DNA from 3 places in the Pseudoalteromonas sp. B131b genome. Region 1 is predicted to be linked to each of the others. Evidence: predicted binding sites of a transcription regulator. Region 1 holds the regulator's gene; each other region holds the start of a gene.
The links. Region 1 encodes sigma-54, which starts transcription at its own class of promoters, with help from an activator protein. Its sites were predicted from a motif close to GTTGGCACGNNNNTNGNNT; they were not measured.

Region 1 (3,286 bases):
GGCTATTTTAGAAACACGTAAAGAGCTAAATAAGCAAGCAAGAGAAGACACACTTAACAATTTATTAGATGAATTTAGTATTCAGCACATTCGTGATAGCCAAGGTATGGCATTATCAGGAGGCGAGCGTCGCCGAGTTGAAATAGCGCGAGCACTAGCCGCTGATCCTAAATTTATATTGCTTGATGAGCCTTTTGCTGGTGTTGACCCTATTTCAGTGTTAGATATAAAGAAAATAATAGAACATCTTAAAAATCGTGGTATTGGTGTGTTAATTACCGACCATAATGTAAGAGAAACTCTTGATGTTTGCGAAAAAGCCTACATAGTTTCTCATGGTGAGTTAATTGCATCAGGCACTCCAGAACACGTATTAAACGATAAAACAGTACGTGATGTTTATTTAGGCGAGCAATTTAGGCTGTAACATTTACGCCATGTCTTTAAGCATCTGCTAGTATTAATTATAACAACATAAAAGGATTGTTAGAGATACATGAGGCAATCATTACAGCTGCGCATGGGCCAGCAACTTACAATGACTCCACAGCTGCAACAAGCAATTCGCCTGTTGCAACTCAGTACATTGGATCTCCAGCAAGAAATACAAGAAGCACTCGACAGCAACCCCCTATTAGAGGTTGAAGAGCAAGATTACGCCGAAGATTCTGCTGGTAAAAACGAGCAAAAAGCAGATAACGACGATGTCACTGTTAGCGCAAATGCTGATGATGTTCCGAGCGAATATGAGCAAGACAGTGGTGAAGCACTTGCTAAAGATACGCTAAGTGATGAAATGGCTATGGATGTTAGTTGGGATGAATATATGAGCGCAGCCCCAGCATCATCATCAGGACCAATGCCTGAAGATGAATCTATATACCAAGGCTCCTCAACTGAAACGCTCCATGAATACCTAATGTGGCAACTACAACTGACTCCCTTTAGTCCTACCGATGAAGCGATTGCGATTGCGATTGTTGAAGCCGTCGATGATTCGGGTATTTTAACACTGAGCTGCGAAGAAATTTTAGAAAGTTTTAATCAAGAGAACGAAGAAGACAACGAAGTTGAACTTGACGAAATAGAAGCTGTTTTAAAAAGAATTCAATTGTTTGACCCTGTTGGTATTGCAGCACGTAGTTTACAAGAATGCTTATGTATTCAGCTGAACCAATACGATAAAGAAACACCCTATATTAATGAAACAAAAATGATTTTAACCGAGCACATTGATCTATTAGCTGCTCGCGACTATCGTACATTAATGAAAAAAACAAAGCTCAAAGAAGAAGAGCTTAAAGAAATAATGACTTTAATACATACTCTTAGCCCAAAACCGGCGGATACTATAGTTAGAGAAGAATCTGAGTATGTAATTCCTGATGTATCGGTGAAAAAAATAAAAGGTCGCTGGGTTGTTGAACTAAACCCAGATAGCATGCCTAAAATCAGAGTCAACAGCCAATATGCAGCAATGTCACGCACCGTTAAATCAAGTGGTGATAGCCAGTTTATTCGCTCGCATCTACAAGAAGCTAAATGGTTTATTAAAAGTTTAGAAAGTAGAAACGATACACTATTAAAAGTAACTAATTGTATTGTTAAGCAACAACAAGGTTTTTTTGAGCATGGCCCAGAAGCCATGAAACCAATGGTTTTAAATGATGTAGCAGAAATGGTCGAAATGCACGAATCAACTATTTCACGCGTAACAACTCAAAAATATATGCATACACCTCGCGGTATTTTTGAGCTTAAATATTTTTTCTCAAGCCATGTAAGTACTGAAAATGGAGGCGAATGCTCATCAACAGCAATACGCGCTCTCATTAAAAAATTAATCGCAGCAGAAAACTCAGCAAAACCATTGAGTGATAGTAAAATTGCAGATATATTAGCTGAGCAAGGAATAAAAGTAGCGAGACGTACAATCGCAAAGTATCGCGAATCTCTAGCTATTCCACCGTCAAATCAGCGAAAAAGTTTGATTTAAGACGCTAAACAAAGAGGGTAATGCTTATGCAACTAAACTTAACTGGTCGTCACGTAGAAGTAACTGATTCATTAAGAGATTATGTAAATACCAAATTTGCGAAGCTAGAAAGACACTCAGATCATATTAATAATGTTCATGTCATTCTTGATATAGAAAAATCAAACCAAAAAGCTGAGGCAACGATTCATGTAAGTGGAGCTGAGTTATTTGCCTCTACTGAACATCAAGATATGTACGCCGCCATTGACTCGCTGATTGACAAGCTCGATCGCCAAGTTATTAAACACAAAGAGAAGCTTGCTCGACACTAATATTATGAAATTAAGTTCACTTATATGCCAGGACTGCAGCAGAGCTGCGGTCCTTTTTAATAGTAAAAAAAGAATTTTAGAGTTCATCAGTCAACTTGCTCATGACAAGCTTCCATATCTTTCTCAACAAGATATTCTCAGCGCCTTAATGAATAGAGAAAAACTGGGAAGCACTGGTATAGGAAGAGGTATTGCAATCCCTCATGGGCGAATGAGCGGTGCAGAAGAGCCTTTAGCACTCGTATTAGTAAGCGAAACACCTATTAATTTTGATGCAATAGATAATCGCCCTGTTGATATATTTGTTGCTCTCATCGTACCTGATGGCGATAACCAGCAGCACTTAAAGACGCTCGCAACGATAGCTGATAAACTAAATAATAAAGATTTTTGTAAACAGTTACGCAGCGCAAAATCAGATACTGAACTGTATCAAGTTATTGTAGAACAATCGTAATTAACATAATGGGTGATAAATGGAATTAATTATCATAAGTGGCCGTTCCGGTTCTGGAAAATCGGTTGCTTTACGCGTAGTTGAAGATTTAGGTTATTATTGCGTAGATAATATTCCAATTAATCTGCTACCTTCTTTAGTGAGAAGTGTATCTGATAACTACGACAAAATTGCAGTTAGTATTGATGTCCGTAATTTACCAAAAGAGCAAGATGAATTTAACGATATCCTTGAATACTTACCTGGCTTTGCTAAACCGACTCTGTTTTATCTAGACAGTGAGGATCAAACATTAATTAAACGTTTTTCTGAGACTCGCCGTCTACACCCGTTATCAGTTGACTCATTACCTCTTGATTTAGCTATAAAAAAAGAAAAAGAACTACTCGATGTTCTCACTACTCGCGCTGACTATATGATCGACACGAGTGATTTAAGTGTTCATCAACTTGCTGAATCAATTCGTGAAAAAATTCTGGGTAAAAAAGATAAACAACTCATTGTTACTTTTGAGTCATT
Region 2 (3,286 bases), 2.5 Mb from region 1:
TAATTACTTAAATGTTGACCATATAGGGGCATGATCTGAGGGTTTTTCAATACCGCGCAGTTCGTAATCAATACCAGTATCTATACAGCGTGCTGCAAGCTCATTAGTTGCAAGTACTACATCTATTCGAAGTCCTCGGTTATCTACAAACCCCTTAGAGCGATAGTCAAACCATGAGTATTGATCGTCTGTTTCTGGGTTTTGTTCTCTAAAGGTGTCTTTAAAGCCCCAATTAAGTAATGTTGCAAGCCATTCACGCTCTACCGGTTGGAAAGAACATTTACCCGTTTTTAACCAACGTTTAGCATTTACTTCACCAATACCAATATCTAAATCGGTAGGTGATATGTTGATATCGCCCATAACAATTATATCTTGATCGGGTGTATGGTTTGTTTCAAGGTGAGTCATCAAGTCAATATAGAACTGGCGTTTATAAGGGAATTTAGTTTCGTGATTGATATTATCGCCTTGCGGGAAATAACCATTCATTACGGTTAAATCACGACCGTTTTCTTGCTCTACAGTAACGCTTATCATGCGTTTTTGCGATTCCTCTGTATCGGTAGCAAATCCTTTTAAGACCGATTTAGGCTCTTTCTTGCATAACATAGCCACACCATAATGTGCCTTTTGACCATGGTAATAAACGTGGTATCCCATTTTTTGCACATCTTCTAGTGGGAACGCCTCATCATGAACCTTAATCTCTTGCAGTCCAATTACGTCTGGTTGATGTTTATCGATAATTGCTTGTAATTGATGAAGACGAGCACGCAGACCATTGATATTGAAAGAAATCACTTTCATTGAATTTACCTTAAAATTGGTTCTATTTAATGCACCAAATTGTATCAGTATTTACGCGTACATAACATGACTGAAATGGAGAAAATCGCTGCATAATTGTTGACCAAATGGTGCTTAAAGTTTAAACATTGTTAATGCTATATTAATTTGTTAAATAAATAAAAAATTCAATTGATATCTAAAAAGCAGGTTATATAATGCGCGAAATCACTCAATAAGCTCGTTCAAATAGGATCTCACATGAAAACACAACTAATTTTAGCTGCAGCACTTTTAGCATCAACTACGGTCTCGGCACAAAGTAATTCGTATTTTAGTAAAGATAATAAAATAGAATCTAAATTGTGTGTATTAAGTGCCAATGAAGGCTTTTCTGCCGCTCGTAAAGAAGCAGCCCAGCATGGTGTGTTTTTATCACGCTTTTCACAAAGTATTTTGTGTAATGGCGAAGATATTCGTGATATTGCTAAAAAAGGAACAACTGCTGAAGTGATTAAAACTAAAGTTGAGGTGTTTGCTAAAGACACTCAACAAGAAACACAACTATGTATGACTGCTTTAAAACAAGGTCTAGCGCCAGTTCGTCAAAAAATCGGTAATTTAAACTCTCTAAAGTGTAATGGTCAAAAAGTAACTGATTTTGTAAAACGTTATCAAAATGCGGCTATTTAATAACACAAAGATTTGAAAAGCATGCCCAGTATATTTATATATACTGGGCTTTTTTTGCAAAAATTACAAAGCACTTTGCAAAGTTTTCAGATATAACTTATTGAAATTGTTCATTAAATACTCTATTTATTTGTAACTATTTGATTTTAATTAGTTAACTAACATTGGCATCCGAATTGTATTAGCTAAAGTGACATTTATTTAATTACAAGGACACGTCTTATGAAAAAGTTAACATTAGCAACAACAATTTTAGCATCTTTGAGCCTCGCGGCTTGTTCTTCAAATCAAGGCCTTGAGAAAATAGACAGTGATTTTGCAAGCCTGGACAACGACAGCGATGGCTACATTTCAAAAGTCGAAGCGGATGATGATAGCATCTGGGAGCATTTTTCGAATATTGATACCAATATGGATAATGAAATTAGCCGTAAAGAATTTAACGCCTACATGCAGCTTAATGCAGGTAAAGTGGCGACTGATAGCGACGTAAGTGAATCAGCGTTTAAAGCTGAAATAGCTAAGTTTGATAAAATTGAGAGTAGTTTTTCAAGTTTAGATAATGATAGCAACGGTTATATTTCGATTGCTGAAGGCAACGATGATGATATTTCAAATCATTTTGGTTATATGGATGAAAACCAAGATAAGCGCATCAGTAAAAGCGAGTTTATGGGTTACATTAAAAAATACGGTAACGCAGTAGCTGAAGATGATGCATTAGAAGCCATTAAACATAGCTAATATTTGTTGTTTTAAAGAGTAAATTATAAGCCAGTGATAATCACTGGCTTTTTTGTGTTTAAAATCTAGTTATTTAGTAGATATATTTTCCTAGTTTGGTGTTGTTCTGTCATAATAGATGGCTGTGTATTTTTATTTGTTAAGAGTGTGTATGGCGGGTCGGCGAATTAGTGATGAACAACTAGTTGAGATCATTGAAGCAGCTATTTTTGTTGCAGATAAGCCTGTTAGTAAGCGCCACCTTAAAGACGTAGTATTAATAGATTTAGCTATTTCTATGGCGCGAATAAACGGCGCAATAGATACTATACAAGAACATTTTCAAACTCGTGGTATTCGTCTAGTCGAAGTTGGCAGTGGTTATCGCTTTCAGGCATGTAGCAGTTTAAGCCCTTGGTTAAATAATTTGTGGCAAGAACGTGCGCCTAAGTATTCACGTGCTTTACTGGAAACATTATCGCTTATTGCATACAGGCAGCCCATTACACGTGGCGAAATTGAGCAAGTAAGGGGAGTTACTACGGGTTCGAATATTATAAAAACCCTACTCGAAAGAGAGTGGGTTAAAGTGGTAGGGCATAAAGAGGTTCCGGGTAAACCGGCTTTATATGCAACTACTAAACAATTTTTAGATTATTTTTCGTTAACAGGTTTAGATAATTTACCGGCGCTGCCAACAGAGCAGCAAAGTAAAATTAACCAGTTATTAAGTGATCCTTCTGTGAGAGAACCATCCGAATGAGTATACAAGGTGAAAAGTTACAAAAAGTCCTAGCCCGTGCAGGCGTAGGCTCGCGCCGTGAAATGGAAAAATACATTGATGCAAACCGCGTTAGTGTAAACGGTAAAGTGGCAAAGTTAGGCGACCGTGTTGAGGAAACAGACTTAATTCGTGTTGACGGACACACTGTAAAAATTGAAGAAAAAGCAGATAGAATTTGTCGTGTAATTATGTATAACAAACCAGAAGGTGAGCTAAGTACACGTAAAGATCCAGAAGGGCGTCGTACTGTATTTGACCGACTTCCTCGTATTGATGGCGATCGTTGGATTGCAGTAG
Region 3 (3,286 bases), 1.7 Mb from region 1:
AAATATGGTGAGTCGCTATTTGCCTGAAAAAGCGAAAGAGACAGATGGCCCTATTGTTGCCGACCCTAGTAGCATTCAATTACTCGAACTTGCAAGTAAAGTTGCACGCTCTGATGCGAGTGTAATGGTGCTCGGGCCTAGTGGTTCAGGTAAAGAAGTGCTCGCGCGTTATATTCACGATAAATCGAGTCGATGCAATGAACTCTTTGTTGCTATAAATTGTGCTGCGATCCCTGAAAATATGCTTGAGGCCACTTTATTTGGTTACGAAAAGGGGGCGTTTACAGGTGCTATTCAAGCATGCCCTGGTAAATTTGAACAAGCGCAAGGCGGAACAATTTTACTAGATGAAATCACTGAAATGGATTTAGGATTACAGGCAAAGCTACTACGAGTGCTACAAGAGCGGGAAGTAGAGCGTTTAGGTGCTCGTAAGACAATCCAACTAGATGTTCGTGTGTTAGCAACGAGTAATCGTGACTTAAAAGAAGCGGTCGCTAAGAACCAATTTAGAGAGGACTTATATTACCGACTTAATGTTTTTCCATTAATGTGGCGACCTCTTTGCCAGCGCCCTGGTGATATAATTATACTCGCAAAGCATTTAATAGAACGCCATATAAATAAAAGTAAAGAGCCTATGGCCTACTTAGATAAAGCAGCAGAGCAAAAACTACTTGCTCATGCATGGCCTGGTAATGTTCGTGAACTGGATAACGTAATTCAGCGAGCACTGATACTACGAAGTGGTAATACAATAAATGAACATGCTATTTTTATCGAAAACTCAGTAGCAAGCGATTTTGTAATTACACCAACTGAAGTGTTGGAAACAGTAACGGCAAACGAAGCTATAAATAGCTTAAGCACGGCATATTACGATGAAAAAGTGCCTATGGCTGGTGAGCCAAAGCAAGATTTACTTGCGGTTGACACGGGGAGCTATAAAGATGAACTTAAAGACAAAGAGCATAGTATTATTTTAGAAACATTAGCCCGCTGTCAAGGTAAGCGCAAAGATGTAGCAGAAACATTAGGTATTAGCCCTCGAACATTACGTTATAAGCTAGCGCAAATGCGCGATTTAGGTATTTCACTTCCTGCATAATCCCTCTAAACCCCAAATTTAATTAATTTAATTTGGGGTTGTCAAAACTCTGACTCATAAGTAATTCTTAACCATTTGTTTTTAAATGACTTTTAGTTGGCATGCTTTGTGCTTTGTTATATTTATAAGCTTAACTGCATTGTCAGAGAAAAATTATGAAAATTCAAAATAGCGCTGTCTTTCAAGAAATGCAATCAATGGCCCTTGAAGCTGGCCGTAGTAATCAAATTAATAAATTGCCAACTCAAGTACAGTCTACTTCTACTGCACAATTTGGCGATATGCTAAGTAATGCACTAAATACAGTGCATGAGTTACAACAAGATACAGGCCAAAAAGTAAAAGCAGTTGAAATGGGTGACCGAAGTGTATCGCTTGCTGAGGCGATGATTGCTTCTCAGAAATCTTCGGTTGCATTTGAAGCTACAGTACAGGTTCGTAATAAACTTGTAGAAGCTTACAAAGAAATCATGAACATGCCTGTCTAACTAGGTAGTGGAGAATTATCGTGGCGCAATCTAACCAATCTACAGACCTTGCACTTGCTGGTGGTGATATCGACCAAAGTGATAGTGATGATCAACAAGAACAGAAATCAGGCTATTTAAGTGCTTTAAATGGTACTGATGTATTACGCCAAGTGACACTGGTTATAGCTCTGGCTATTTGTTTGGCTATTGCCATTTTTATCATTATTTGGGCACGTCAGCCAGATATGCGCCCATTGGGTAAAATGCAAACAGAAGAGTTAATTCAAACCCTCGATTTTTTAGATGCACAAAAGATAGAATATCAACTTGATGGTAATGTCGTATCGGTTGATGAAAGTGAATATCAAAATATAAAATTATTAATGACTCGCGAAGGGTTAGACCAAGGACCTACTTCGGGATCAGATATTATCATGCAAGATATGGGGTTTGGGGTTAGTCAGCGCCTTGAACGTGAGCGCCTCAAACATGGTAGAGAGCAGCAATTAGCACGTACTATAGAAGAGCTTAATAATATTACTCGTGCGAAAGTATTGCTTGCGATACCAAAAGAGAACGTATTTGCGCGCAGAGAGAAAAGCCATCTGCCACCGTTGTGCTAACACTTAAACGTGGGCGCTCTCTTAATGGTGAAGAGATAGACTCTGTTGTTGATATGATTGCTTCAGCAGTACAAGGCTTAGAGCCAGCTAGGGTGACTGTTACAGATCAAAATGGTCGCTTATTAAATTCAGGTTCGCAAAGCTCATTAGCAGCACGTTCTCGTAAAGAGTACGACTTAGAACGTAAACGAGAACAAGAATATTTAGAAAAAATAGACAGCATTCTAATACCTGTCGTAGGGCTTGCAAATTACACAGCCCAAGTTGATTTAAGTATGGACTTTAGTGCGATAGAAGAAACACAAAAACGCTACAATCCAGATTTACCAGCAGTGAGAAGTGAAACCACATTTGAAGAAAATAACATAGGCGGTTTAGCCGTTGGTATTCCAGGTGCGCTTACGAATCAGCCTCCACTAAACTCGAATATTCCAGAAGTAGCAGGACAAGGTGGTGCAGGAACAGGTACTTCGCCAACTCGTAATCACAAAGAATCTACGCGAAACTATGAGCTTGATACTACTATTTCGCATAAACGCCAGCAAACGGGGGTAATACGTAGAATAAGTGTATCGGTTGCTGTTGATTATATTCCAAAAGTGGGTGAAAACGGCGAAACGACCATGACACCACGATCAGTGGAGGCATTGTCAAATATTCGTCGTTTATTACAAGGCGGTGTAGGGTTTGATATGCAGCGTGGCGATGCACTTGAAGTGGTAACAGTGCCATTTGTGCGTGAAACGACAGGTTTAGACCTTGAAGTCCCAATGTGGGAGCAAGATTGGTTTGTGAAGTATGTGCGTCTTGGTTTAGGTGCCTTAGTAATTATTGTTCTTATTATGGCCGTAGTTAAGCCAATGCTAAAACGTCTAATTTACCCAGATAATACTTTGGAAGAGTATGATGAAGATGCATTGAGTTCAGGGGTTGATATTGGTGACAGTACACTTGATATGCTAAATAAAGACTTTGATTCTGCTTCAATTGGCTTCTCTAGCGATGGTACACTACAGTTACCAGACCTACATGGTGACGAGGACTTATTAAAAGCAATTCGTGCCCTTGTAGCTAACGAACCAGAA

Region 2: P4S65_RS12425 (EF-hand domain-containing protein) is a predicted target of sigma-54. The motif match lies at 1,646-1,664, and genes of this name have one in related genera.
Region 3: fliE (flagellar hook-basal body complex protein FliE) is a predicted target of sigma-54. The motif match lies at 1,204-1,222, and genes of this name have one in related genera.

What each region holds. Positions count from the first base shown of each region.
Region 1 is NZ_JARLUZ010000001.1:212,104-215,389, forward strand. It holds gene lptB (LPS export ABC transporter ATP-binding protein) at 1-427, shown strand, start outside; gene P4S65_RS01055 (RNA polymerase factor sigma-54) at 497-1,996, shown strand; gene hpf (ribosome hibernation promoting factor) at 2,023-2,310, shown strand; gene ptsN (PTS IIA-like nitrogen regulatory protein PtsN) at 2,315-2,767, shown strand; gene rapZ (RNase adapter RapZ) at 2,787-3,286, shown strand, end outside.
Region 2 is NZ_JARLUZ010000001.1:2,668,206-2,671,491, forward strand. It holds gene xthA (exodeoxyribonuclease III) at 4-810, opposite strand; gene P4S65_RS12420 (hypothetical protein) at 1,051-1,482, shown strand; gene P4S65_RS12425 (EF-hand domain-containing protein) at 1,705-2,226, shown strand; gene scpB (SMC-Scp complex subunit ScpB) at 2,378-2,968, shown strand; gene rluB (23S rRNA pseudouridine(2605) synthase RluB) at 2,965-3,286, shown strand, end outside.
Region 3 is NZ_JARLUZ010000001.1:1,959,252-1,962,537, forward strand. It holds gene P4S65_RS08910 (sigma-54-dependent transcriptional regulator) at 1-1,108, shown strand, start outside; gene fliE (flagellar hook-basal body complex protein FliE) at 1,264-1,596, shown strand; partial or broken gene fliF (flagellar basal-body MS-ring/collar protein FliF) at 1,617-3,286, shown strand, end outside.